4 regions of the Sinorhizobium sp. CCBAU 05631 genome follow, and region 4 is predicted to be linked to each of the others. Evidence: predicted binding sites of a transcription regulator. Region 4 holds the regulator's gene; each other region holds the start of a gene.
What was found. The regulator LexA, encoded in region 4, represses DNA repair genes until DNA is damaged. The targets are predictions, from matches to a motif close to TGTTCNNNNTGTGTTCNG.
Positions count from the first base shown of each region.

Region 1: the regulator LexA is predicted to act here: its motif matches at 3,622-3,639, upstream of dnaE (DNA polymerase III subunit alpha).
Region 2: the regulator LexA is predicted to act here: its motif matches at 1,840-1,857, upstream of SS05631_RS24760 (DUF763 domain-containing protein).
Region 3: the regulator LexA is predicted to act here: its motif matches at 4,733-4,750, upstream of SS05631_RS10690 (ribonuclease).

Region 1 is NZ_CP023063.1:1,012,883-1,020,014, reverse strand. Features, by position in the region: gene dnaE (DNA polymerase III subunit alpha) at 1-3,383, opposite strand, end outside; gene SS05631_RS30885 (hypothetical protein) at 3,680-3,838, opposite strand; gene SS05631_RS04860 (DUF5680 domain-containing protein) at 3,901-4,368, shown strand; gene SS05631_RS04855 (ABC transporter ATP-binding protein) at 4,382-5,068, opposite strand; gene SS05631_RS04850 (lipoprotein-releasing ABC transporter permease subunit) at 5,083-6,393, opposite strand; gene proS (proline--tRNA ligase) at 6,408-7,132, opposite strand, start outside.
Region 2 is NZ_CP023064.1:1,130,391-1,137,522, reverse strand. Features, by position in the region: gene SS05631_RS24770 (ATP-dependent DNA ligase) at 1-1,093, shown strand, start outside; gene SS05631_RS24765 (DNA-3-methyladenine glycosylase) at 1,201-1,749, opposite strand; gene SS05631_RS24760 (DUF763 domain-containing protein) at 1,908-3,191, shown strand; gene SS05631_RS24755 (hypothetical protein) at 3,267-3,530, shown strand; gene SS05631_RS24750 (hypothetical protein) at 3,638-3,964, opposite strand; gene SS05631_RS24745 (hypothetical protein) at 4,109-4,324, shown strand; partial or broken gene SS05631_RS32090 (hypothetical protein) at 4,384-4,491, shown strand; gene SS05631_RS24735 (glutathione S-transferase) at 4,658-5,377, shown strand; gene SS05631_RS24730 (UdgX family uracil-DNA binding protein) at 5,382-6,023, opposite strand; gene treZ (malto-oligosyltrehalose trehalohydrolase) at 6,107-7,132, opposite strand, start outside.
Region 3 is NZ_CP023063.1:2,165,257-2,172,388, forward strand. Features, by position in the region: gene metF (methylenetetrahydrofolate reductase [NAD(P)H]) at 1-849, opposite strand, end outside; gene SS05631_RS10680 (metalloregulator ArsR/SmtB family transcription factor) at 852-1,871, opposite strand; gene ettA (energy-dependent translational throttle protein EttA) at 2,166-3,815, opposite strand; gene SS05631_RS10690 (ribonuclease) at 3,935-4,708, opposite strand; gene SS05631_RS10695 (alpha/beta hydrolase) at 4,941-5,894, shown strand; gene SS05631_RS10700 (thiamine pyrophosphate-binding protein) at 5,953-7,132, shown strand, end outside.
Region 4 is NZ_CP023063.1:1,472,011-1,479,142, forward strand. Features, by position in the region: gene SS05631_RS07370 (DUF6538 domain-containing protein) at 1-1,092, opposite strand, end outside; tRNA gene SS05631_RS07375 (tRNA-Asn) at 1,262-1,336, opposite strand; gene SS05631_RS07380 (hypothetical protein) at 1,478-1,765, shown strand; gene SS05631_RS07385 (YrbL family protein) at 1,966-2,754, shown strand; tRNA gene SS05631_RS07390 (tRNA-Cys) at 2,973-3,046, opposite strand; gene lexA (transcriptional repressor LexA) at 3,312-4,022, opposite strand; gene SS05631_RS31345 (hypothetical protein) at 4,257-4,424, opposite strand; tRNA gene SS05631_RS07405 (tRNA-Ala) at 4,737-4,812, opposite strand; gene SS05631_RS07410 (sugar phosphate isomerase/epimerase) at 4,900-5,670, opposite strand; gene SS05631_RS07415 (hydroxyacid dehydrogenase) at 5,667-6,677, opposite strand; gene SS05631_RS07420 (DUF2264 domain-containing protein) at 6,674-7,132, opposite strand, start outside.

The sequences.
Region 1 (7,132 bases), 460 kb from region 4:
TCCTTGATGACGATGAAGGAGACGAGGCCGTCGCCCTTGGCGTTGAGGTGCGAGGCGATGGAGCGTAAGGGGCCGGAGTCCCGCACATAGACGCGCAGCGCCTTCTGCATTTGCAGCGATTCCTCTTCGAGCGACCGCAGCGTCCGGATGCGAAGGCCGACGCCTTCCGGCCGCTCCTCCGCGTCTACCGTCATCACCAGCGACTTGCCGGGTTCCAGCAGGTCCCGATACTGGTGCAGCATTTCGGAAAACAGCACCGCCTCGAACTGGCCCGACGCATCGGAGAAGGCGACGATGCCCATCTTGTTGCCGGTACGCGTCTTGCGCTCCTGCTTCGACGTCACGGTGCCGGCAAGGCGGCCCGCGGTCGCCCCTTTCTTCACGGCGGCGGAAAAATCCGCGAATGTCTGCACCCGCATCTTCGCCAGGAGATTGTTGTAGGTATCGAGCGGATGGGCGGAAAGGTAGAAGCCGAGCACCTGGAACTCGCGGTGCAGCTTCTCCGAGGCAAGCCAGGGCGTGTAGGCCGGCAGAGCGATCTTTTCGGGACCCGTCGCAGCGCCCGCGCCGAACATGTCGCTCTGGCCGCTGAGCTTGTTTTCCTGGGCGCGCTGCGCAAAGCCGAGAATCCGGTCGAGGCCGCCGATGAGCTCGGCCCGGTCGTAACCGAAGCAGTCGAAAGCACCGGCGGCGATCAGGCTTTCAAAGACGCGCCGGTTCAGAAGTTTCGGGTCGATCCGGAGGCAGAAATCCTCGAGGCTCGCGAAGGGACGGTCGCCGCGAACGGCAACGATGTGGTCGACGGCGGATTCACCGACGCCCTTGATGGCGGCCAGCGAGTAATAGATCCGGTTGTCGCCGGTCTCGAAAGGACGGAACGAGCTCTGCACCGAGGGGGCGATAACCTGAATTCCGAGGCGCATCGCGTCCTGGCGGAAGTCGTTGATCTTCTCAGTGTTCGACATGTCGAGCGTCATCGACGCCGCGAGGAACTCGACCGGATAATGCGCCTTCATATAGGCGGTCTGGTAGGAGACGATGGCGTAGGCGGCCGCATGCGACTTGTTGAAGCCGTAATTGGCGAATTTGGCGAGCAGATCGAAGATCAGGTCCGCCTGCGGCTTCGACACGCCATTGCCGACCGCGCCCTCGACGAAGCGGGCGCGCTGCTTGTCCATCTCCTCCTTGATTTTCTTGCCCATGGCGCGGCGCAAGAGATCGGCCTCGCCGAGTGAATAGCCCGACAGCACCTGGGCGATCTGCATCACCTGCTCCTGGTAGACGATAACGCCTTGCGTTTCCTTGAGCAGGTAATCGATTTTCGGATGAATCGATTCGATCTCTTCCTCGCCATGCTTGCGGGCGTTGTAGACCGGGATGTTTTCCATCGGACCCGGACGGTAGAGCGCCACCAGCGCGATGATGTCCTCGATGCAGTCCGGCCGCATGCCGATCAGCGCTTTGCGCATGCCGGCACTTTCCACCTGGAACACCCCGACCGTCTCGCCGCGGGACAGAATCTCGTAGGTCTTGGGATCGTCGAGCGGAATGCTCGCCAGATCGACCTGAATGCCGCGCTTGGCGACGAAGTCGACCGCCGTCTTCAGCACGGTTAGGGTCTTCAGTCCGAGGAAGTCGAATTTGACGAGGCCTGCCTGCTCGACCCATTTCATGTTGAACTGGGTGACCGGCATGTCGGAGCGCGGATCGCGGTACATCGGCACCAGTTGCGACAGCGGACGGTCGCCGATGACGATGCCCGCCGCATGGGTCGAGGCGTGGCGGTAGAGACCCTCGATCTTCTGCGCGATATCGAGCAGCCGGCCGACGACCGGTTCCTTTTCCGCCTCCTCCTTAAGGCGCGGCTCCTCCTCGATCGCCTTCGACAGCGGCGTCGGGTTTGCCGGATTGTTCGGCACCAGCTTGCAGATCTTGTCGACCTGGCCGTAGGGCATTTCGAGCACGCGGCCGACGTCGCGCAGCGCCGCACGCGCCTGCAGCGATCCGAAGGTGATGATCTGCGCCACCTGCTCGCGGCCGTATTTCTGCTGCACGTAGCGGATCACCTCTTCGCGGCGGTCCTGGCAGAAGTCGATGTCGAAGTCCGGCATCGAGACGCGCTCGGGATTGAGGAAGCGCTCGAAGAGGAGCGAGAAGCGCATCGGATCGACGTCGGTGATCGTCAGCGCATAGGCGACCAGCGAGCCGGCGCCCGAGCCGCGGCCCGGACCGACGGGGATGTCGTGCTGCTTCGCCCATTTGATGAAGTCGGCAACGATCAGGAAATAACCCGGAAACTTCATGCGCTCGATGACGCCGAGTTCGAAGGCCAAGCGCTCGCGATAGTCTTCTTCCTTGTAGCCCGGCGCCATGCCGAGCTTGGCGAGCCGCTTCTCCAGCCCCTCCTCCGCCTGGCGGCGAAGCTCGGCGGACTCGGCTCGCTCGGCCTCGACGGGATCGTCCGAGGCACCGGTGAAGCGCGGCAGGATCGGCCCGCGGGTCTTCAGCATGAAGGAGCAGCGCCGCGCGATCTCGACGGTGTTTTCCAGCGCTTCCGGAAGATCGGCGAAAAGCGCTGCCATCTCCTTGCGGCTCTTGAGATAGTGATCCGACGTCAGCCGGAAGCGGCGGTCGTCAGAGACGACGGCATTGTGGGCAACGGCCATCAACGCGTCATGCGCATCATAGTCGGCCGGCGACGGGAAAAAGGCCTCGTTCGTCGCCACGAGCGGAATGTCGTAGCGATAGGCGAGCTCGACCAGCCGGCTCTCATGACGTCGATCATAGCTGCCGTGCCGTTGCAGTTCGATATAGAGGCGATTGCCGAACAGCTCGACCAGCGCCTTGAGGCGCCCCTCGGCAAGAGCGGACGAACCGGCCTTCAGCGCCAGATCGACCGGGCCGCTGCCGGCGCCCGTCAGCGCGATCAGACCATCGGTGCCGCCCGCCGCGAGCCAGGAGCGCGTCACCCGCGCCGCCTGATGACCTTCGCCTTCGAGATAGGCGCGGCTGACCAGGTCGACGAGACGGACATAGCCTGCGTCGGTCGCGGCAATCAGGACGATCGAAGGCAGCTTGGCGAGCTGCTGCGCGTGACCGCGCCGCTCCCCCTCCGCCTCGTCCTCCATGTCGATGGAGAGCTGGCAGCCGATGATCGGTTGCAATCCCTCGTCCGCCGCCTTCTGGGAAAATTCCAGCGCCGCGAAAAGGTTGTTCGTGTCGGCGATGCCGATGGCCGGCTGATCGTCGGCCACCGCCTTGGCGATGATCTTCTTCAGCGGCAGCGCGCCTTCGAGCAGCGAATATGCCGAGTGCACGCGCAGGTGAACGAATTGCGGATTCGCGTCCGCCATGCTCTGCCCAATGCTATCCTCGCCTGCCATTGCCGCACTCCGATTCCTGTTCGGTGCGAGGATATCCTGTTTCCCGCCGCGACTGTCCAGTCTTCCGGCCCTGTCGGGGATGTTTTTGCCAGGGCCGCAGAGCGGAGGACCGTGGGAAACGGTGGAGCGGTCACATGCCGAGTGCGATCACCGAGATGCTGGCGATGAAAAGGGTCATCGAGGCGAAGGCAGCGAGATCACGGACGAAATCAGTCATAACATGGCTCCTTTCGGCTATTGTTCTTTTTTTGTTCTATTTTTGTTCAATAGTCAAGCAAGCGCGCATGAAACGCCCGTTATTCACCGGCTATGGTTAATGCAACCAAGGCGATCAGCTTTCCACGCGACTGGCAAAACGCCAGGCCGACCGAATCGACGAATAGGGTGGCGTCGAAACGCAAGGCCTTGGGGCGATCTGCCGCCAAAAAGACTGCCGTGCGGAGATGTTTGTTCACCATTTGTTCTTTACACGCGCATCCTCTTGAGGCATCCTCAATCCAATACCAGGGGAACGCCCCTGATCAACATCGACGAACTCACAGACTTCATCGTCGAAGCTAAGGCTAAAACCTATGTCAGTGATGGCGCCAGGCTGCCGGCGTGCCGGACAGGCTCCCACGATATTGGCCATCAGCGCGGGGCCTGGCGTTATCTCGACAGCTACTTCGGCGGCAGCGACTTCGCCGGTCAGGAAGCGGTCTGGCACGACGGCAAGCCGTGCTGGGCGATGAATTATTTCGGCCGGATCGTCCGACCGGAACTGATCGATGCGCGACGGGCCGGCGCCGTCATCAAGGCGGCGCTGCAGACGATGTATCACGAAAAGCGCCACTTCCTCGGCGGCATGGAATATCAGCACGCCTATGGTTGCTATATCGACAGCAGCCGCGGCGGGACCGACCACTTTTCCGGACGCGAGACCATATTCGTCGATGGCGAAGAGGCCTATGAGCTGGATTATCGCGGCGGACTGATCGTGCCGTGAGCTTCCTTCCGGCCTATCGAAGTTCGACGACCTTGCCGTCCTCGATCGTCACGCAACGATCCATAAGAGCAGCAAGTTCGTGATTGTGGGTGGCGATCAGCGCCGCTAGGCCTGACTGACGCGCAAGGGCTTCCATCGCCTCGAAGACATAGCCAGCCGTCTCGGGGTCGAGGTTGCCGGTCGGTTCGTCGGCCAGCAGGATGAGCGGCGCGTTGGCGACCGCCCGGGCGATCGCCACACGTTGCTGCTCGCCGCCGGAAAGTTCGGCCGGCCGGTGTGCAGCCCGGTGTCCGATCCGCATGTAGTCCAGCAGTGCCCTCGCCCTCTCGGCCGCCTCCGCCTTGGACAAGCCGGCGATCAGTTGCGGCATCATGATGTTCTCGAGCGCTGAGAATTCCGGCAGCAAGTGGTGAAACTGATAGACAAAGCCGATCTCGTTGCGGCGGATCGCCGTGCGCCGGTCGTCGCTGAGGCCGTTGCATGGGATGCCGTTGACGATCACGTCTCCTTCGTCCGGATGTTCGAGCAGCCCGGCGAGGTGAAGCAGGGTCGACTTCCCGGTGCCCGAGGGCGCGACGAGCGCAATCGTCTCGCCGCTCCGCAGCGTCAGGTCGGCACCCTTGAGGATCGGCAGGTAGGTATCCCCCTCGCCATAGTGCCGCTCGACGCCGGAGAGCTGCAGTGCCACGCGCGCATTCATCTACGTTCTTGTCCTTATTCGTACCGCAGGGCCTGCACCGGATCGAGGCGCGAGGCGCGCCAGGCCGGGAAGATCGTCGCCAGGAAGGAGAGCGCCAGCGCCATGATGACGACGGAGATGGTCTCGTCGGCATTCATGTCGGCCGGCAGCTGGCTAAGGAAGTAGAGCTCCGGATCGAAGAGCGTCGTGCCGGAGACCCAGGAGAAGAACTGGCGGATCGACTCGATGTTGAGGCAGACGACCACGCCGAGAATGACGCCGGCGATCGTTCCTGTAACGCCGATCGCCGCCCCCGTCATGAAGAAGATGCGCATCACCGAGCCGGAGGTCGCACCCATCGTGCGCAGAATGGCGATGTCGCTGCCCTTGTCCTTCACCAGCATGATCAGGCCGGAAACGATATTGAGCGCGGCGACGAGCACGATCAGCGTCAGGATCATGAACATCACGTTGCGCTCGACCTCGAGCGCCGAGAAGAAGGTTCTGTTGCGGTCCCGCCAGTCCGTCAGGTAGACCTGCCGTCCGGCGGCGTCCTCGATCGGCTTGCGCAAGGCGTCGACGGCGTCCGGCTGCTCGACGAAAAGCTCAATCGACTGGACGAGGCCCTCGGCATTGAAATAGAGCTGCGCTTCCTCTAGCGGCATGAAGACGATCGTCGCGTCATATTCCGACATGCCCATCTCGAAGATCGCCGAAACGGTATAGGCCTTGACGCGGGGATTCATGCCGAGGGGTGTGACGTCGCCGTTCGGCGAGGTGAGCGTAATCGTTCCGCCGACGCGAATTCCCAACTGTTCGGCCATGCGCGAGCCGATGGCAACGCCGGCACCCGAGGCAAAGCCGACGAGGTCGCCGGATTGGATGTGCTCCGAGATCGATTTGAGCTTCGCGAGGTCTTCCGCCCGGATGCCGCGAACCAGGGCGCCAGTCGAGGCGTCGCCAACGCCCTGCGCGAGCACCTGCCCCTCGACCAGGGGGATCGCCATCGTCACCCCTGGGACGGCCGAGAATTTGGTGGCGAGCTCGGCATAGTTGGTGAGCGGCCCGTCGAGCGGCTGGACGATCACATGGCCGTTCATTCCGAGAATGCGCGATATCAGCTCGGTGCGGAAACCGTTCATCACTGCCATGACGATGATCAGCGTCGCCACGCCGAGCATGATGCCGATGAAGGAAAAGCCGGCTATGACGGAAATGAAGGCTTCCTTGCGGCGCGAGCGCAGATAGCGCCAGGCGACCATGCGCTCGAAGGCGGAGAAGGGACGACTGGACCTTATGCCGGATGGCGCGGCAACCTGCACTTGCTCTTCCGTCGCCGCGGTCATCGTCGTCCTTGCCTCTATCTGTTCGCAACCAGCTTGTTGATTGCGGCTTCCACCGTCATCGTCTCGCGCGCGCCGGTCTTGCGGTCCTTCACCTCGACCTCGCCATTGGCGACCGAGCGCGGCCCGACGATGATCTGCACGGGAACGCCGATAAGATCGGCGGTCGCGAACTTAGCGCCGGCGCGGTCGTCCGTGTCGTCCAGAAGGACGTCGAATCCCGCCTTGCCGAGGTCGGAGTAGAGCGTGCCGCAGGCCGCATCGCAAGCGGCGTCGCCCGCTTTCATGTTGATGACGACCGCGTCGAACGGAGCCACCGATTTCGGCCAGATGATGCCGTTCTCGTCATGCGAGGCTTCGATGATCGCCGGCACCAGGCGTGTCGGGCCGATGCCATAGGACCCCATGTGCACGGTGTGCTCCTTGCCGTCGGGTCCAAGCACCTTGGCACCCATCGCCTCCGAATATTTCGTGCCGAAATAGAAGATGTGACCGACCTCGATGCCGCGCGCCGACAGCCGGTCGCCCTCGGAAATAGCGTTGAAGGCGGCCTCGTCGTGCATTTCCGAGGTGGCGGCATAACGCGAAGTCCACTTGTCGAAGATCGCCTTCAGCCCGCCGACGTCATCGAAATTCGTCTCCTTGCCCGGAATGTCGAAGCCGAGGAAATCCTTGTGGCAGAACACCTCGGACTCGCCTGTATCGGCAAGAATGATGAATTCATGGCTAAGGTTGCCGCCGA
Region 2 (7,132 bases), on a different replicon from region 4:
GCCGTCACCGGCGCATCGAAAACCGACCAAGGCGACCGGACGGCCGCGCTCGGCGAGAAAGGCAAGGGCGGCGGCGGAGGCTGTATCCGCCGGCGGCTTCGCGCTGCCGGTCAGCACCGCGCCGATGGAGGCCCGCTCTGCGACCGAGCTTCCGAGAGATGGGGCATGGCAGTATGAGCCGAAATGGGACGGCTTCCGCTGCCTTGCCTTCAAATCCGGCGAGGAGGTTGATCTTAGGGCCAAATCCGGCAAGCCGCTCGGGCGGTTTTTCCCGGAAGTCATCGCCCTCTTGCACCGGCTGGACGCCCGCCAATTCGTCCTTGACGGTGAACTCGTCATCGAAGTCGAGGGGCGTCTTTCCTTCGACGCCCTGCAGATGCGCCTGCATCCGGCGGCAAGCCGCGTCGAGAAGCTCGCGCAGCAAACGCCGGCCCGCCTCATCCTGTTCGACATGCTGGTCGACGCAAAGGGGGCAATCCTGACCGACAAGCCTCTTCCCGCCCGGAGAGCGGCACTGGAAGCCTTTGCCGCCAAAAACGCAGTTCCGGACAAGCTCGCCCTTTCCCCCTTCACGCGAGACCGACAGGAGGCCGAGCGATGGCTCGCCTCGTGGGAGGCGGGCGCGACCGACGGCGTCGTCGCCAAGCGGCGCGACGGGACTTACGAATGCGGCGAGCGGGCGATGGTCAAGGTCAAACGCCTGAAAACCGCCGATTGCGTCGTCGGCGGCTTCCGCTACGAGAGCAACAGCGACGCGGTCGGCTCCCTCCTGCTCGGGCTTTACGATAGCGACGGAACGCTGAACCACGTCGGTTTCACCGCGACGATTTCCGACAAGGAGCGCCCGGCATTGACACGTCGGCTGGAGGCATTGCGCGAGCCGCCCGGCTTTACCGGCAAGGCACCCGGCGGCCCGAGCCGCTGGAGCACCGAGCGCAGCGGCGAATGGGAACCGGTCCGTCCGGAGCTGGTGGTCGAGGTGAGATTCGATCACGTCAGCAGCCGTCGCTTTCGCCATGGCACGAAGCTGATGCGCTGGCGTCCCGACAAGGATCCGCGCCAATGCACCTATGAGCAGATCGAGCCACGCTGACAGGCCAAAGCGCGTCGCGAGAAAATGTATTCACGCTGCGCGCTTTAGGTCCTTGTTTTGTGCATGTCGTCATCCCAAAACCGCTGCACACGTTTGGGCGACATGCATTAGAATTTGCGACTGAGGAAGGGTGAGCCCTCCAATCCGAAGCGCCAGGGGTGCTCGACGGCCTTGGATATTCCGACGCGAAGGCCGGTTGCAACGGGCGGCCGCTTCGTCTGCAGGCTTAGCTGGAAGGGCTTTCCGTTAAGCGGCAAGCCATCCTGTTCCTTGCCGATCGCGAGCGCCTGGCCGACTCGTCCGGGGCCGGAACAGAGCAACCTGTCTTGCGAAACGCCGCGCCGCTCCCGCATCGTCTCCAGCCCCCATCTCGGCTCGATGGCGCGGACGAGCACGGCGCTGCCGGGCAGGCAGACGAAATTCAGGCACCAGTGAAGACCGTAGGAAAGATAGACATAGGCATGCGCCGGCGGGCCGAACATCGAGCGGTTGCGGTTCGTGGTACCGGCGAAGCTGTGAGAGGCGGCATCGTCGGGCAGATAAGCTTCCGTCTCGACTATGATGCCGCCGATGCCGGAGACAGCGAATTCCGCACCGATTAAATCGGCGGCGACCTTAACGGCGTCGCGCGCAAAGAAGCTGTCATCCCACTGCAATCGATAGCGCTCCCCGATCTATGCCGGTCGTATGTAGTCTCATATTTTCACGCTCGCCAACGTTGCGCCCGAAACTCGCGCGCAGCCACTGAGAACTTTCCGCGAACATCCGAAGCATGTAGGGTTAAATCAAAGACGATACAACGAGGAGCCGAGACATGGCGCAACGAGCGGGCAATGCGGATCTGCCGCTGCATGGCGGCCGGGTCCCGAAGTGGCTCGGCGACCGGATGACACGCCTCGGCACTCTGATCACCGAGGCGATCGTCCATCATTATGGACGGGACGAATTCCTGAGGCGGCTTGCGCACCCGTTCTGGTTCCAGTCCTTCGGCGCGGTGATGGGCATGGACTGGCATTCGTCGGGGATCACCACCAGCGTCATCGGCGCCTTGAAGCGTGGCCTGACGCCGCTTTCGGGCGAACTCGGCATTCACGTCTGCGGCGGCCGTGGCCGGCATTCCCGAATGACCCCGGGCGAACTTGTCGTGATCGGCGAACGCATCGGGTTCGACGGCGCGAGGCTTGCCGAGGCGAGCCGCCTCGTCGCCAAGGTCGACAGTGCCGCCGTACAGGACGGCTTCGATCTCTACCTTCACGGCTTCATTGTCACGGACGATGCGAGCTGGGTGGTTGTCCAGCAGGGCATGAATGGCGACCGACGGCAGGCACGGCGCTATCACTGGCTTTCCGAAGGCCTGGATAGCTTCGTCGACTCGCCGCATGCGGCGATCGAGGGGCGGGAGCAGGGCAAGATCATCAACCTTGCGGACCGGCGCGCCGGCGCCTCGCGGGCAAGCCAGCTCGACCTTTTAAGCGCGCTCGGACCCGATGGCCTCATGCGCGAGCTGGCGACGATCGAGGCGCGCGGGCCGGGACTGCCGGCTCCGGCCCAGCCGATGCTGCCGCACCTCTTCATGCCGGCCCATCACGACGTGCGCGAAAGCGACGTGAACATGCGGCGCCTGCACGGCAATTTCGCCGCCGCAGCTGATCGCGGGCCGAAGGATTTCGAGGAACTGCTTCTCGTGCCGGGCGTCGGCGCGCGAACCGTCAAGGCGCTCGCGATGGTCGCCGAGGTGGTGCACGGCACGCCGTGCCGCTTTTCCGACCCGGCTCGTTTTTCGCTCGCCCATGGCGGCAAGGACCGTCATCCCTTCCCGGTGCCGCTCAAGGTCTATGACGAGACGATCAACGTGATGAAATCGGCGGTGCAGAAAGGGCGGCTCGGGCGAGAGGAGGAACTCGCCGCCTTGCGGCGGCTCGATGAGCAGTCGCGCCGGTTGGAGCGCTACGTCACCGGCCCGGATCTTAAGGAGATCGTTGCCGGCGAGTTCAGAAATTCTGCCCGCTTTGGCGGGCGGAGCGTGTTCGGCTGGGAGCCGGAGGACAAGGAAGACCACAGGGACGCTGCCGCCGTCAAGGGCCGCAGCCGCAGCTGAGCTCACGGGAACAATCACCGGACCGATCGATTAGAGGGGCGAGATGCGAGACATCCCCAACCGAAGGAGGTTCCGGTGAGCGCTTCGAAAACAACGACCGATCACGACACGATCCGCAAATGGGCAGAGAGCCGCAACGGCCATCCGGCCCGCGTCAAGGGGGCATCCGACGGCGGTTTGCTACGCATCGACTTTGGAAAGCCGGAAGAGAGGCTGGAGGAGATTTCCTGGGAGGATTTCTTCAGCATATTCGACGAGAACAAGCTGGCCTTCCTTTATCAGGACCGGACCGCGGAGGGGAAAGTCAGCCGTTTCTTCAAGTTCGTCGACCGCGAGTGAGAGCGGACACTTGCAAGTAAAACCTGTTCAGGCCGCCTCCGTATGGCGCGCCAATTTTGAGGTATGACGTGTTTTGAACCGGCGTCGCCGCGGTTGAGTTGGAGAAGCTAACGCGTCGCGACGAGCCTTTGAATTTCCTCCAGCCGGGCCCTCAGCCTCTGAATCTCGTCGCGCTTCTCGGTAACCACATCCTTTGCCGTCTCGATCCGGTCGGCGCCGGGGAGCGTACCGATTGCGGTATGCGCCTCGGTCGCAATCGCATCGATCTCTGCCTCGAGCTCGGCGATGCGCTCCTGCAGGTCAGTGATCTGTTGCCGGACCGTACCACTGGTCTCTGCCGCATGACGTTCGGACGCATCGATCGGTTCGTCGACACCGTGCGGATCAAGAGGGCGCGCGACGGTCGGGGATCGCGCTTTTCCGTGCTTGCTCATGGCTGGTCTCCCGTAAGCGCTCTAAACTCCGGGAAGCCTCCGTTGTTCCGGTGGTACGATGCGGATTTGCGGAGCTTCTTTTCATGTCGTTGGAACTTCCTCTCGCGAGGGCCGTTTTTGTGAATCATGTCCGGGAGGGATTCGATGCATGCACAGGAATGCCTAGAGCTTCATTTCGACCTGATGAGCGGGAGAGCGTTGCTCTGCTGTGGCGACAAGGATTATGTGTTGCCTGATTTTTATCCCACGAAGGAAACGGCAAGGATGGCGGCCCAGCAATTCGCCTGGGAAAAGCTCGGCTGGAAGGACCGGGCGCGCGAATTTCGGCAGGCTTCCGAATTGCCCGTGTGGCTGCGCTGAGCCGCTGATGGGGCCCGAAGGGCAACGGCAGTAAAAAGACGACGAAATGGTCGCAAGAGGTGACGGCGCATAGCAATGCGCTGGACATCGAGCCCGTATGCCTCGGACGATCCGCGGAAGATTGCACGTTCCCTGAGACGCTGGCGGAAGCGAGCGACCGCCGTAAGTCGAGCGCCTACCGGTCCGCGATGTCGATGCTCACCTTCTATATCAACAGGGCAGGCCTCTGGATTGGCCGACGAACAGCGGTGCGTGCTCGAACAGGCGAAGGACGAACTCAGGAGGGAATTTCGGGCGGGAGCCCACAGGCTGAACCGGGAGACGAGGGATTTCATGGCATTCACGCTCTATTACTGGGACGGAATTCCCGGCCGCGGCGAATTTGTGCGGCTCGCATTGGAGGAGGCAGGCGCCGACTATGTCGATGCGGCGCGCCAGCCGGGCGGCACAGATGCAATGCTGAAGCTGATGAAGGATGCCGGCGGTGCCACCAGCCCTTTCGCGCCCCCCTTTCTGGTCGATGGCGAACTGCTCATCTCCCACGTCGCCAATATCCTGTTCTATCTCGGCCCGAGGCTGGGGCTGGCGCCCGAGGATGAGGGCCTGCGCCACGTTGCCAACGGCCTGCAACTGACGGTGACGGATCTCGTTACCGAAATCCACGACACGCACCATCCGATAGGCGTGTCGCTCTATTACGAGGAGCAGAAACCGCAAGCGTCGAAGCGGGCGGAGAACTTCCTATCCGAGCGGCTCCCGTATCTTGGCTATTTCGAACGCGTTCTCGCCCAAAATCCGGAAGGCCCGGAGCATAGCGTCGGCGGGCGACCGAGCTATGTCGATCTTTCGCTGTTCCACCTGGTCGAGGGGCTCCGCTACGCGTTTCCGAACGGGATGCGTGCCAATGAAGAGCATGTGCCGGCGCTGGTTGCGCTGCATGATTCGGTAGCGGCGCGACCGCGGATCATGAGCTATCTGGCTTCCGACAGGCGCTTGCCCTTCAACGAGTCCTGCATTTTCCGCCGCTATCCCGAACTCGACCGACCGTCCTGAGTTGCTAATCCACGTGGCCGGCGATTTGGGCGAGGTCTTTCACGAAGCGGGCGCGTTCCGCCGCGGCGTCGTCCCTGTTCTGAATTCTGAGAAGATAGGAGGGATGGATGGTGACGAGCACCGGGTATCCGGCGGGCGTGGCGACTAGGTCGCCGCGGTTTTTCATCACGCCGGCGCGGCGTCCGAGCAGCGACGAAAGCGCCGTTGCACCCAGCGCGACGACGACCTTGGGCCGCAGCTGCTCGAGCTCTGTGCCGAGCCACCAGGAACAGCGCTGGATCTCGCCCGCATTGGGCCGCGAATGCAGGCGGCGCTTGCCGCGTTGCTCGAACTTAAAATGCTTGACGGCATTGGTGAGATAGCAGCTTGAGCGATCGATGCCTGCCTCATGCAGGCACTCGTCGAGAATACGTCCCGCCGGGCCGACGAAGGGCCGCCCGGCCAGATCCTCGCGATCGCCGGGCTGTTCGCCGACAAGGACGACGCGGGCCTTGCCGGGGCCCTCGCCAAACACGAGCTGCGTCGCATGCTTGTAGAGATCGCAACGCTCGCAGCCCTCGGCCTGCTTGCGCAACGCTGCAATGGAGGGCGCATCAGCGTGCTCGCCGGAAAGGGCCGGACCCATTTTTACAAGTTCAGTCGGCATGGCTTTCAAGACACGAGCCTCGGTCCATTTCAGTCGTGCAATCGGCTAAACCGACAGGCTCCGACCATGTTCCGTTCGCTACGTTAATTGGACCGTACGGCAGCAACGATGCTTGGGCCCGGCAACTCACGTCCGTCCAATTTAAGTGCGCCGAATATCTGCTCGCCGCAGATCGGCGGAACGGCGGCTTTGCCTGCGGAGAGATTGGCGCGCAACTCGAGCACCGGGCCGCCGAACGACCAGTCAACGGCGACAATGCCGTCGCGAGCGGAATGGACCTCGAAACTCGGAAGGTTGCATTGTCTCACCAGCGGCGCGATGTGCCGCTGCCGGATATCGGCGAGGTGGCGCATGAAGGCGAGGTGAGTCCTGCCGGCCGCGCTCTCGGCGCGTTCCCAGCGAAGCTTCGAAGCGGCAAAGGTCTCGGGATCGATCGGATCGGGAAGATCTCCTGCCGTCTTGCCGGGCGGCATGCCGCCGAATTTCTCGGCTTCCTCCTGCCGCCCGCGCCGAACGGCCGCGCCGAGTTCGCCCGCATAGTCGGCGAAGAACAGGAACGGCTGGCTTTCCCCGTATTCCTCGCCCATGAAGAGCAGCGGAATCTGCGGCGAAAGCATCAGCATCGCGGTCATCACGTTCAGCTGGTCAGTCCTCGCGAGCGAGACGAGGCGCTCGCCGAAGGCGCGGTTGCCGATCTGGTCGTGGTTCTGCAGGAAGCTCACGCGCGCCTGCGGCGGCACTTGGCCCTCCGGCTGAGGGAGGGACTCGATCGTTTCGGTCGAGGCGAAGCCGTCGGTCATGGCCTCGCGCGTCGCCTGCCAAGGGCGCGCTGCAAAGGGCCGATAGAAGCCCCTGTCTTCGCCCGTTGCGATGACATGGAGGCCGTGGTGAAAATCGTCGTTCCACCCGGCAGTGAAGAGAGCGATCGTCCCGTCGGCGTTGCGCCGCACCAGATTGCGCCGACGGTCGGCATCCTCGACCACCAGATGGATGCTGCGGTCGGCAAAAGTTTCGCGCACCTCGCGGGCCAGGGCGGCAAGAAAATGCGGCTGGCTGGTGTCTCGGATCTGGTCCGTCGCATCGAGGCGCAGCCCGTCGAAGTGGAAGTC
Region 3 (7,132 bases), 690 kb from region 4:
CGCGATGAGCGGCGACCGGTTCATCGTATAAAGGTGGAAGTCGCGTAGACCCCGACGCGCCAAATCGACGATCTGTTCGGCAGCGATATGGCTCGCCTCCTTGAACCGCTCCTCCGGCTGGTCGTCGAGATGAGCAAGCCGCGAGATGATCGCCTCCGGTACCTTCGAGCCGCAAAGTCCGGCGAAACGGATGACCTGCGTCAGATTGTTGATCGGCAGGATGCCCGGGACGACCGGGATCTGCACGCCGGCGCGCCGCACCCGCTCGAGATATCGTTCGAAATCGTCATTGTCGAAGAAGAACTGGGTGATCGCGCGCGTGGCGCCGCTGTCGACCTTGCGCTTCAGCATGTCGATATCGGCCGCGACATCAGCGCTCTCCGGGTGCTTTTCCGGATAGGCGGAGACGGAAATCTCGAAATCGCCGCGGGCACGAAGCGCCTTGACGAGCGACGCCGAGCTTTCATATCCGCCCGGAAAGGGCTCGTAGGCGCTGCCGATACCGCCTTGCGGATCACCCCTCAGCGCTACGAAATGCCGGACGCCACAGGCGACGAACTCGTCGATGACCGCATCGACTTCGGCTTTCGGCGCGCCGACGCAGGTCAGGTGGGCCGCCGTGTTGTTCAGCCCCATCTCCCCAATCATCCGCTTGACCGTGGTCAACGAACGCGCCTTGGTCGAGCCGCCGGCTCCGTAGGTCACCGTCTGAAATGCCGGCGCGAAGACCGAGAGATCCGATATGGTCTGGAAGAGCTGGATTTCCATCTCTTCGTTCTTCGGCGGAAAGTATTCGAAGGAAAGTCTGAGATTGCCGCGCTCCGCGGGATAAAGCGTCCGTGCGTTCATTCTCAAATTCCCCCTGCCTGTAGGCGCTGTCGCGGCATATCGGCCACAGCGGCAGCCCGCTCGTCGCGCGCCAGCCAGATCGTCACCGTCAGTTTTCCCTCTTCCCCGCCTTCCGGGGCAAGATCCGTCGTCTTCTCGAGTGTCAGTCCGGCCTTCTGCAGCCAATCGGCCATCGTCTGATGGGCAAAGCCAAGGCGGGCATGAGCGTGCTCGTTGCGCAGATATTCGAGGCCATGCGGGGCAAAATCGATGATCACGAGCCGCCCTCCGGGCACGAGCATGCGTGCCGCCTCGGCGATCGCCGCTTCCGGATCTTCGAGGAAGTGGAGCACTTGATGGATCGTCACGAGATCGAAGGACTGGCCGTCGAGCGGCAGGTTGAAGATGTCGCCGTGGCGGATCGAAGCCTTGGTGATGCCGGCACGGTCGAGATTGGAACGTGCCACCGCCAGCATGTCACGGCTGGCGTCGACGCCGATACCGCGCCGGTAGAGCCCCTCGAAGAGCTGCAGGATGCGGCCCGTGCCGGTTCCGAGATCGAGCAGGCTGTCGACCGGTTCGTCGCCGACCATCGTCTTCAAGGCTGCCTCGACGTCGCCTTCGCTGACATGCAGGCGCCTCAGTTCGTCCCACTCGGCAGCGTTGCGGCTGAAATAGGCCTGGGCCTTCTCGGAGCGCGCCTTCTTCAGGGTCGCAAGCCGAATGGAATCTCTGGCAAGGATCGCATCGTCCGGTGCCGACGCCGCGAGAAGCTCGCGGACAAGCGCGACCCGCCCGCCCTCCTGCCGCAGACGGAAATAGGCCCAGGCGCCCTCCTGGTAGCGATCGATCAGCGCCACTTCCGCAAGCAGTTTCAGGTGCCGGGAAATGCGAGGCTGCGACTGGCCGAGAATTTCGGTAAGATCGGTCACGGTCAGATCCCCGGCCGCAAGCAGCGCCAGAAGACGCATGCGCGTCGGCTCGCCCGCCGCCTTCAGGACGTCGACCAAGGCATCCAAGCCAAGCGTTCCACGGTTCATCATCGCGATCCTCATCAACACATAAAGATATGTTTATGTGATTTGAAGACGGCGCGCAAGCGGGATTTGCGCGGAAAGGCAAGGAGATGACGCTTCCCGGACATGAAAGCGGGCAGACCTTACGATCCGCCCGCGCAGCGATGTTACGAGTTCTGGACGCGGCAGCCGCGGACATGAGCGGCGGGGCTGCTCAAGCGCGGCTCCCGTCCCGTCGCACAAGTTGCCACATCCGCGCGGCAAATGCGCCGAAGCACACCGGGACATCCGACGGCGTGTGCGGCGCCCCCGAGTGGTTGATTACCGCGTCAGGCGTTTGTACGTCACCCGCTTCGGGTTGACCGAGTCGGGACCGAGCCGGCGGATCTTGTCCTTCTCGTAATCCTCGAAGTTGCCTTCGAACCATTCGACATGGCTGTCGCCCTCGAAGGCGAGGATATGGGTCGCCAGCCGATCGAGGAACATGCGGTCGTGGCTGATGATCACCGCGCAGCCGGCGAAGTTTTCGAGCGCATCCTCGAGTGCGGCAAGCGTCTCGGTGTCGAGGTCGTTGGTCGGCTCGTCGAGCAGGATGACGTTGCCGCCGGCCTTGAGCATCTTGGCGAGGTGCACGCGGTTGCGCTGGCCGCCGGAAAGCGTGCCGACCTTCTGCTGCTGGTCACCGCCCTTGAAATTGAAGGACGAGCAATAGGCCCGCGAATTGACCTCGTGCTTGCCGAGCCTGATGACGTCGTTGCCGCCGGAGATTTCCTCCCACACCGTCTTGTTGCCGTCGAGCGCGTCGCGGCTCTGGTCGACATAGCCGAGCTGCACGCTGTCGCCGATGCGGATCGCGCCCTCTTCGGGCTGCTCCTGGCCGGTGATCATCCGGAACAGCGTCGTCTTACCGGCGCCGTTCGGGCCGATGACGCCGACGATGCCGCCCGGCGGCAGCTTGAAGCTCAGGCCCTCGATCAGCAACTGGTCGTCATAGCCCTTGGAGATGTTCTCCGCTTCGATGACCACCTGGCCGAGCCGCTCGCCGACCGGAATGATGATCTGGGCGTCGCCCGGACGCCTGTCGGCCGCCGCCTTTACCAACTCGTCATAGGCGCGGATACGCGCCTTCGACTTCGCCTGGCGGGCCTTCGGGCTCGAGGCGATCCACTCCTGCTCGCGGCTGATGGCCTTCTGGCGGGTCGCCTCTTCACGCCCTTCCTGGGCCATACGCTTGGCCTTTGCCTGCAGATAGGCGGAATAGTTGCCTTCATAGGGAATGCCGCGGCCACGATCGAGCTCGAGAATCCAGCCGGTGACGTTGTCGAGGAAGTAGCGGTCGTGGGTGATCATCAGCACGGCGCCCGGATATTCGCGCAGGTGCTTTTCGAGCCAGGCGATCGTCTCGGCGTCGAGATGGTTGGTCGGTTCGTCGAGAAGCAGCAGGTCCGGCTGCGACAAGAGCAGCTTGCAGAGTGCCACGCGGCGCTTCTCGCCGCCGGACAGATTGGTGACCTCGGCGTCGCCCGGCGGGCAGCGGAGCGCGTCCATCGCCATTTCGACTTGGCTGTCGAGATCCCAGAGGTTCTGGCTATCGATGATGTCCTGAAGCTTGGCGCCCTCTTCCGCCGTCTCGTCGGAATAGTTCATCATCAGCTCGTTGTAGCGGTCGATGATCGCCTTCTTCGCGGCCACGCCTTCCATGACGTTCTCGAGCACGTTCTTCTGCGCATCGAGCTGCGGCTCCTGCGGCAGGTAGCCGACGGTCGCGCCTTCGGCGACCCAGGCCTCGCCGGTATATTCGTGGTCGAGCCCGGCCATGATCCGCAGAACCGTGGACTTGCCGGCGCCGTTGGGGCCGAGAATGCCGATCTTAGCGTCCGGATAGAACGACAGATGGATATTCTCCAGGACCTTCTTGTTGCCATAGGCCTTGTTGAGCCCGGCCATGTGGTAGATAAACTGACGTGCCATAAAGGAATGCTCCGCATCGGAAGGGGAAATTTGCCCGCTATGTAGGCGAATTATGGTGGCGGGGCAATCGCCAAAGGGCCCTGCCCGCGCCGTTCCCTTGCTGCGATAAGCCTTCCAGTTCAGCCCCGCCCGGCGGCGTCGGCGATCCCCTTGGCGCATTTGAACTCGGTCGGCCCGGCCGCCTTTATGAGGCCCGCGAGACCCGCTTGGCCCGAGAGATCGCCGGAAAGCCCAATGGTGAGACCGGTGATTACGCTGCGGCCCTCGACGGTCTGGCAGCGCATGCGCACCCGATCACCGGCCCCTGCTCCGAAACTCTGTTCGAAGGCCGCCTTGATCTGCTTTTCGCCAATCTCCGAACCGATCCTGTCGGCAAACAGGGCACGCACCGCCGATGCGTTCAGCTCGTCGAGAAGACGAAGCTGGAGCGTGAAATAGTCGTCGGCGTTGTCGGCCTGGCAGGTGCCGCTTCGCAGCCATTGGTGCCGGTCGAGGCCGGATTTCACCCCCGGCATGGCGACGATGAGACGCGCGGCGGTCTCGTCTGCCATGGCGAGTTTCGGCAGCTCGAGCCACTCCCCCTTGCGGTCTTGCGCCTTCAGTTCCGTCTCCACGCCGCAATAGCTCTTCTTCAAGGGCCAAAGGCCGTGGAGCGAGAAATGCGTCGCATCGAACCGGTCCGAGGTCTGGTCGACGCATTCCTTGCGCGTGGGCCGCGTCTCGCAAAAACCGGGCTGCCAACTGACCGCCAGCACATATTCCGTCCTTGCCCCATCCGGTACCGTCTTCATCTCTTCACCCGGCGACTCCTCTGCGGCGGCCAGAGACGACATCCCCAACCCAAGAGCAAGCGCTGCAACTCTTACCACCTGTACGATAGCTCGCACTGCCATAACGGCCTCCAGTAAATACAAAACGAGAACAAACTAACAACAAAAGCGGGAAAGTTGCAACCCCCAATATGTCTCTTCGAATCGGTTCTGATCTCATGCGCAAGAAGCAACAAGCAGCGATTGCCTTTGACCGCCAAATCGATTTGATATCGCGTGGAGTGTTGGGCGGATGGTGGATCAGCCTCCATCGCAATAGCTGCTCTGCGGCTATTGGATTTGATTGGAGTGAGGCATGTTCGGGCAGGTAAGGACACTTCAAAGCCCGACGGGTGCGACGCTCGCATGGCGCCATCGGACGGCTTCCGATGCGCCGCGAGGCATATTGCTGGTCAGCCATGGGCTTGCCGAACATTCCGGCCGCTACGCCCGCTTTGCCGAAGCCATGGCCCAGCATGGCTTCCATGTCTACGCACACGATCATCGTGGCCACGGCGAGAGCCGCGCGGCCGATGCGCAGCTCGGTCTCTTCTCTAAGCGCGGTGGCTCCGAAAAGGTGATTGCCGATCTGCGCGCCGTGCGGCAGATGGCCGCCGCCAACCATCCCGGGCTGCCGGTCGTGCTGTTCGGCCACTCGATGGGTGGGCTGATCGCCCTGAACGCTGCCGAGACCGATCCGGAACTTTATGACGCGCTCGCCGTCTGGAACTCCAATTTTCGCCCCGGTCCCGCCGGCCGCGGCGGCCAACTGATCCTCGCGATCGAACGAATGCTGAAGGGCTCGGACGTCCCGAGCCCGCTGCTTTCGCAACTCACCTTCGGCGCCTGGAGCAAAGCCATTGCCGCTCGGAAGACCGAATTCGACTGGCTGTCGCGCGACGAGGACGAAGTTGCAAAGTATATCGCCGATCCGCTCTGCGGCTTCGAGACCAGCGTCTCACTCTGGATCGACGTCTTCGAACTTGCCTTTGCCGGTGCGCGGTCCGACCGGCTCGCCCGCTTGCCGGCGACGCTGCCGGTCCAGCTGGTCGGCGGCAGCGCCGACCCCTCAACCTTGAACGGCGACGTCGTCGACTGGCTCGGCCGACGCATGAAGGCGCGCGGCATGGCCGACGTGACGATCACGATATATGAGGGAATGCGCCACGAGACGCTCAACGAAATCGGCCGCGAAACCGCGACGGAAGATTTCGCCCGCTGGTGCCTGAAAGCCGTCGGGGTGAGGAACCGCATAGACGAAACAACATGACAGATCCCGCAAGCCGGCGATCTGATCGAAACGGACGATAGCATTGGGAGGTGCTGACATGAAGACGGGCGGGCAACTGGTGGTCGAGGCGCTCATCGCAAACGGCGTCGAGCGCATCTCCTGCGTGCCGGGCGAAAGCTACCTGGCCGTTTTGGATGCGCTCCACGACACCGACATCGACGTCGTCGTCTGCCGCCAGGAAGGCGGTGCGGCAATGATGGCGGATGCGTGGGGGCGGCTGACCGGCGAGCCCGGCATCTGCATGGTCACGCGCGGCCCCGGCGCCACCAATGCCTCCGCCGGGCTTCACGTCGCCCGCCAGGATTCGATCCCGATGATCCTCTTCATCGGCCAGGTGCAGCGTGACGCCCGCGAACGCGAGGCCTTCCAGGAGATCGAATACCGCCGCGCCCTCACCGAGGTCGCCAAATGGGTGGGCGAGATCGACGATCCGGCGCGGATTGCTGAATTCGTCACCCGCGCCTTTGCCGTCGCGACCTCCGGCCGTCCCGGACCGGTGGTTCTGACACTGCCGGAAGACATGCTGACGGAGCGAACGGACGCTCCGGCCGCCCGCCCTTACCAGCCGGTCGAAAGCCATCCGGGACCGAGCCAGATCGCTCGGCTCGCCGATCTCCTCACGGAAGCGAAGCGCCCAATTGCCATTCTCGGCGGCACCCGCTGGTCCGCGGAAAGCGTTGCCGATTTTGAGCAATTCGCCGAACGCTGGCATCTGCCGGTCGGCTGCTCCTTCCGGCGCCAAATGCTCCTCGATCACCTGCATCCCAGCTATGCCGGCGACGTCGGCATCGGCGTCAACCCGGCGTTGGCAAAGGAAATCAAGGAAGCGGATCTCGTCCTGCTTCTGGGCGGTCGCTTCTCGGAAATACCCTCCTCCTCTTATACCCTCCTCGATGTCCCCTATCCGAAGCAGAGACTGGTGCATGTCCATCCGGATCCGTCGGAACTCGGCCGCGTCTATAGGCCGGATCTGGCGATCGCCGCGAGCCCGCGCGACTTTGTAGCCGCGCTAGCGGGGATTGAGCCCACCGGAACGCCTGGCTGGGCGCCGCGCACGGCCGCCATGCACGAGACTTATCTCAGATGGTCAACGCCGCCGGAGACCGGGCCGGGCGACGTGCGGATGGGACCGATCATGAACTGGATCGAGGCGAACACGGCGCCGGACGCAATCTTCACCAACGGCGCCGGCAACTACGCCACCTGGCTGCACCGCT
Region 4 (7,132 bases):
CGAGGCCGAATCGGACTTGTCCTGGTACTTCTCGAAACCCTGCGGCCGCTGGCGCATCGCCCATAGCGACACGCCCACCAGCGGCACGCGGCGGATCGAATGCTCGGTTTTCTGCCGCCGATCGGTGCGTTCGGCAATTTCGATGTGCGGCACCTGGTCGCCGAGGCGAATGTCCTGCGGCCGGAGATTGCAGATCTCGCCGAGCCGCGCGCCGGTTTCGACCATCGCATAGACGATCAGGCGCGCATCCTCGTCGAGCATGTCCATCGCGCCTGGTGTCAGGATCTTGTCGCTGATCCACTGGAGCGGGAACGGCGGTCGGCTGCCGCCCTTCGTCGCGTTCGTTTCCTTGATCCGCGCCTTCTCCCAGGCGGTGTGATAGTGGGTGTGGAGAGCGTTATCGATCGGCGTGAGCATTCCCATGATGTCGCTGAAGGAGCGGTTGGCGGTATCGGCGGTCAGGCCCTCGCTGATGACCTTGCTCGTCCACCACTCCCGAAACTTCAACACGTCTGCCCGGGTGATAGCGGAGAGTTCGAGGTCGCCCATCACGTCGATCGCGTAGCGGATGGCGCGCTCGCGCGAGACCTTGTGCTTGCGCATCTGGTTCTTCGACATGCCGGTCAGGCCTGCGGCATTGTGCCGCTCATAGAGAGACCAGATGTTGCTCAGGCGGGGTGACGGCTCCTCGATCGTGCCGGCGATCGAGTCGACGACTATCTGCGATTTGTCCATGTTCTCTGAGATGACGGCCAGGCGCCGCTCGAGCTCGTCGAGGGGCAGGGCGGCGACCTCCTCGACCGGTCTGTAGGTAAATCCCATTGACTGCGCGACCTTCACGGCGGATTCGTATCGGGCGAAAGCGGCTTCGTTGTCATTGCCGACGAGCAGTGCTCGCCAGAATGTCTCGGCGGCATCGTGAACTGCCTGCGCCTTCTCTAGCGCCTCTTTCAGGCTCTTCGTCTTCAGTGACTGCTTGATGTGGACGCGCTTGTCGAGGTGGGCAACCTCGGTCGGGACGCGGCGATAATAGCGATAGATACCGCTTGCGGGGTGCTTCACCACATATCGCGATAAGTCGACGGACCTCATTGCTGCCGGTGTCTCCGCTGCCCTGTAGTCCAAAATGTAGCCAAAATGTACCCAAAATTGCAAGCAGGCAGCGAGCCATTCGGGCCTTTATGCGTTTACATGATCGTGTAAGCCATTGAAAACACTGCAAGAAAAAAGCCCCGCACCGTGAGGTGCAGGGCTTTGAAACTGGCTCCCCGGGCCGGATTCGAACCGGCGACCTATCGATTAACAGTCGAGTGCTCTACCGCTGAGCTACCAGGGATCATCTGCGCCGCAGAAGTGAGGCTGCTAATACAAATGCTTTTCCGATTTGCCAAGCGATTTTTCAAAAAAAATCTTGGGCCGCGGTTGTCACCCTGTGGAGAAGGCACCAACTGTTGGGGAGTTGGATTAAAGAGGCATAATGGCGAACGGCGGCAAGAAGAGATATTTCGGCATCGATCCGCAAACACGTCAAATCGTGCTCGGCAACTGGCGAATTCGGCTGCCCGACTCGCCGGCCCTGCGCATCTTGATCGGGTCGCTGCTCGTCGTCTGTGGCCTGCTCGGTTTTCTGCCGGTTCTCGGTTTCTGGATGGTCCCGCTCGGCCTGCTCGTATTGTCGCATGACATCCCTGCAGTGCGCCGCGCCCGCCGGAAGCTCGCCGTCTGGTGGGCGCGTCGGCGCGGCACTGAGAACTCCGGGAAGTAGGCCGGGCACAGGCCTGCAGTTCCTCCCACTGGGAGGACGGCCGGAAGGTTGCTTTCACCCGTCGCTCCCTGTCACAGTGGCAAGACTGCAACTACCGCATACTATGTACGGTAGAGATAGCGCCGCCAAGCACGCCGCTCTTGAACTTTTCCCCCAGACACAGTTTTGTTACAAAACTGTCACAATCCGGGGTTCAGAAAATGTTCGACGACAGGATCGAACTTTCCGACTGGCGTGAATGCGCTGCCGGACATCAGCGCAGCATTTTCGAGAATCGTCTCCATCCGAGTGTTCTCATCAAGGTTCTGAAGCTGGGATCCAGAGAAGCAAGCGGCACACGCCAGTCAAAGAGGGCGTTTGCATTCCTCAACCAATTCAAACGTTTCGGGGCCTATCGAACGTTTCGGCGTGAAGTCGACGAATTCCTTGAGCAGGCGAGAAAGTTCTCCCTCGCGGACGCCATCGAACTGCCGATACCGAAGATATTCGGCTTCGCCCAGACCGAGTACGGCCTGGGGCTCGTGGTGGAAAAAATAACCAGACGCGATGGGAAGCTCGCGCCCACCCTCGCTCAGTTGGCGTTTTCGGGGCAGCTCACCGCCAGGCATCTCACGATGATCGACGAAATCTTCGAACGGTTTCGCCGCCTGCACATCGTCATGATGGATGTAAATCCCGGCAATTTCGTCGTTACCGATCGCCGCGGTTACGATGAACTCATCTGCGTCGATGGGACGGGAGAGAAGAGTTTCTTACGCATTTTCGCTCTCTGTCGCCGTGCGAACGACATCAAGCTCAGACGGATGCGTTCGAAGCTGCTGACGAAGCTGGCGAGAATATTGGAGCATCCAGCCGCGATAGACGGAGAACAATCTGTCCACGCCGCACTGATGCGGCATTCAAAGCCGACCGGCCGCTATCTGCGCTTGTCAACTGCCTCGCCGCATCCGGCGCTCTTGGCGGCGGTCTTGTCGAGCGTACCGGTCTAATCGCCTCAACAGCTAAAGCTCCGGGGCAGGTTCGCGCCAAGCTTATATGGCTCGGCAGGCGAAAAATGCCTCGATTCAACTTTGGGTCGCCGATCGACGGGCTATAAACATCGACCTGAGCTGTGGGAAAACCCTGGAGCAGATTGCTACCAGCCAAGGGCGTGGCACCGGATCGAGCACCTGATCTCGTGACGTAGAATCGGCAATTAGATGTGTAATGGAGGCCTCGCCCGGAATTGAACCGGGGTACAAGGATTTGCAGTCCTCTGCGTCACCACTCCGCCACGAGGCCTCTCGTGCTCGTAAAATCGAGCGATGGCGGGCGTTTAAAACGAATCCATGTGGAGCGCAAGAGGGAGACGTTCAAAAAAGACGCCCACAAACAGCTTTGAACAGGCCGGAATACGAGAGCGCTTCTTGCCGGTGGCATGGCGGACGCCGAGACCAATAAACGCCGGCCGCAGTAAGCGAGATCACGGAAGGCAAAGAGAACAGTTCTGTCGTCGCGACCGCGCGAAACGACCGCACACAGGATCGGCACAGGAACCCAAATCGGCCTAGTGATAGCGCCGGATCAGACCGACGAGTTTGCCCTGAATTTTCACGCGGTCGGGTCCGAAGATGCGCGTTTCGTAAGCCGGATTCGCCGCTTCCAGTGCGATCGATGCGCCCTTGCGGCGGAATCGCTTCAAGGTTGCCTCCTCGTCGTCGATCAGGGCGACGACGATGTCGCCCGGGCTGGCGGTGCTGGCGTTGCGGATGATCACCGTGTCGCCATCGAGAATGCCCGCCTCGATCATCGAATCGCCCTTGATTTCGAGGGCGTAGTGCTCGCCGCTGCCGATCATCTCGACCGGCACGGAAATCTCGTGCGTATTGTTCTGAATGGCCGAAATCGGCACGCCGGCGGCGATCCGGCCCATGACCGGCACTGTCATGGACGCGCTCTCGACCGGCGGCGTTGGCGCCGGCTTCGGTGCCGGGGGCTTGCCGAGGCTGCCCTCGATGACGCTCGGCGAGAAGCCGCGCCGCGGCTGGGCTGGGCTCGAATAGGCTTCCGGCAGCTTGATGACCTCGAGCGCTCGGGCCCGATTGGGTAGCCGGCGAATGAAACCGCGTTCTTCCAGCGCAGTGATCAGCCGGTGGATGCCCGATTTCGACGCAAGATCGAGCGCATCTTTCATCTCGTCGAAGGAGGGCGGGACCCCGGATTCCTTCATCCGTTCATGAATGAACAGAAGCAATTCCTGTTGCTTGCGGGTCAGCATGCGCGTCACTCCAGATTCGCGAAACAAATCAAGAACAGAAACTATCCGTTCCATATGTGTTCCGCAAGCACTTAATATTCCGTGAACTCATGCGTCGAGGCGCGTCCGCTATCAGGGCGGCACGGACGGTTTGTGGGTATCGATGGTGGTGAAGACTTGCGTGCGGCAAGCGTCACACAAAGGCGAGCGTTTGCTCACCTTTGACGACGCTGTGCATCGTCTTGACAAGCCGTCCTAGTAGGCGAGGCGCAGCCCGCCGGGGCTAAGAACGTCGAAGTCGGGTTCAGGGTAGGGGCCGTACCACTGGGTGTAGGTCGTGTTGCCCGTAGCGCCTGTCGTGGCGCATCCTGAAAGTGTGAGAAGAGCGATTAAGGCGGCGGCGATCAGAGATTTGAGAGGCATGGTAGTCCCCACTTGCGGGAGTTGCCGATATGCAATGATGCCAGGTGCTAAGTCTCTCTCAAATCAGGCTCTTTGGCAAGCGAGGGGCAAGGCGGGAAGACGGCACATCGGGTGGAAAACACCGCTCCCTCTGACTTCGGGTCGCTCGCTTCTTAACGGAATTCGCGTTCGCAATGGGTCTGCTGCGAATACAGTCTGAAGTGGTGGTCGTCCGAGGGTGACGAGCCACGTCGGATCGGCCCGCTACAGAGATGTCGCTGATGTCTTAGCGATGTTCTGTTACCTATGTCTCCGGGTCGGACAAAGGTCGTTTGGTGGAGTCGAAGGGAGTCGAACCCTCGACCTCCGCAGTGCGATTGCGGCGCTCTCCCAACTGAGCTACGACCCCAGCCGTTCATCTATATAGGCGGATTTGAGCGCCCGCGCCAGTCCCTCCCGGCGTCTCGCGTGGGGAGGATCGGGGCCGTCGTGGATGTCACTCGAGGAGAATTTGCTTGAGCGTCGCGGCGTCCTCGATGAAGGCGGCGGGATCGTCATTGGCGACGAATTCCAGCATTGCAAAGCGTCGCCCGGTCCAGCGCGATGCGGGGAGGGCCGTGAGGACGCTTCGCCAATAGTCGGATGCCGATGCCAGGGGAAAACGGTTGCGATTTCGATCCCAGGCGAAGACGTGGACATGAGATACATGCTGACCGATGCGGGCGACCTCTGCGAGCGCCTCGCCGAGCTCCAGCCCGGGCCGCGGCTGCCAATAGAGATAAACATTGTCGTGGGCGATCGCGTCGATCAGGCGGCTTGCCGAGTCGGTCGTGTCCGTCAGCGATTGCGGGTGATATTCCAGCGAGACGGTCACGCGGTGGCGCGCGGCTTCGGCGCCCATGTCGCGGATCGCCTTTGCGGCATCACGTCTTTCGCCTGCGCTGTAGTCCTTTGAATCGCGCCGGCGGGTGCCTGGCCAGATGCGGATATTCGAGGCACCGAGTGCAATCGCGCTCTCGAGCGCACGCCTGAATTCGATGAGGTCGTCAGTCGGTGGCGCGACATAGGATCCGTAGGATGTCGTCAGTTCGGCCCTTGCGCTGAGGAGCCCGACGATCCGGGCGTTGGACGTGTCGCCCGGAGCAATATGAGCGTCGCCTGCCCATTCGATCGCCGCAAGACCGGCGCTCCGGGCTAAGCCGACGATTTTTTCCGGAGGCAAGCTCCTGAAGGTGACGGTGCAGAGCCCCGGTTCGAAATCGCTCATGCCATGCGCTCCAGGTCGTGCTTGCGGACTTCGAACAGCAGCTGCCGGCCTTCCAGAAAGCGCTCGATTTCGTCGACGGCCATTTCGCCGAGTCGCGTCCTCTCAAGTCCGATGGCGCCGGCAATGTGCGGCGTTAGGAAGACGTTCGGCAAATCATAGAAAGGCGACGTTCCTTCCGGCACCTCGGGATCCGTCACGTCGATGACGGCATTGATTGCGCCCGTCTTCAGCCGGTCTATCAGTGCGGCCTCGTCCACGAGCGCACCCCGCGCCGTATTGATCAGTGTCGCACCGTTCTTCATCAGGGACAGCCGCCGCCCGTCGATCATGTGCTGGGTCTCGGGCAGAGAAGGCGCATGCAGCGAGACTATATCCGAATGCGCCATCAGCGTCTCGAGATCGGCTTTTTCGACACCGATAGCCGAAGCGCTTTCTTCCCCGACCACGGGATCGTAGAGCAGCACCCGATAATCGAAGGGGCGAAGCAGGTCGATCACCCGCCTTCCGATCCGCGAGGCGCCAACGATGCCGATGGTGCGGCGGTAGTTTCCAATAGCCTGCCCCTGCAGCAGCTGGATGCGCTGACGCCCTCTGTCGGCGGCATAAAGGTCGCGGAAGCGAAAAACGTGCTTGCCCGAAAAAATGATTGCCGCCAGCGTGAACTCCGCGACCGGCACGGCGTTGGCTTCGGCCGCATGGCTGACGGTGATTCCTGCATCGAACACGGACAAATCGATCAGGTCCTTGACCGTTCCTGCCGCATGGACGATGAGCCGAAGGCGAGGGGCCGATCGAAGGGCGTTCGCATCGAAGCTCGGGGCGCCCCAGCCGGTCACCAGGATCTCCGCTTCGGCGAGCAAGCGGCTTCCCCGGCCGTCGCCGAAAACGGTCATGGGTTGCCGATCGAGTATGCGAGCGAGACGGTCTATGCGTGCGAAAAGTTCCGGTGTGAGTACGTGTTCCGTCCTTTCGGGCTGCATCGCGAAGGCAATCGCCGGGAGGGTCATGACATGCGTCCCGGAGCTTGCATGGCGCTGACCCTTACGCCCTCTTCGGCGACGGTGCGCAGTTCGGCGATCTCGGGGACAGCGGGCGGACCTTCCCAATCGCCCGACACGGCCGAGATGTCGCGAACGGCCAGCACGGCGCAGCGGAGAATAGTCTCACCGGCGGGGATCGTGCCGCGCAATTGCGGCACCAGGGTCTTTGCGGCGATGAGATTGGTATTGGGCGCCGCCTTCTGTGCCAGACCTTGGCGCGTGACTGTCGAGCCGAGGTCGTGGATTCCGCTGAAGTCCTCTTTGCCGATGGCATAGGCCCAACCCGCCTGTGCGGAAAGTGTATCGGCTTCGAAGTCCCGTCTGGCAATGGCAAAGCCGCCCTCGGCAGTTTCAAGCGGCCGCGGCGTCGTGATCCTGTGCACCCGGACATGCCAGGGCGTGGCCGGCAGCAGCCAGGTCTC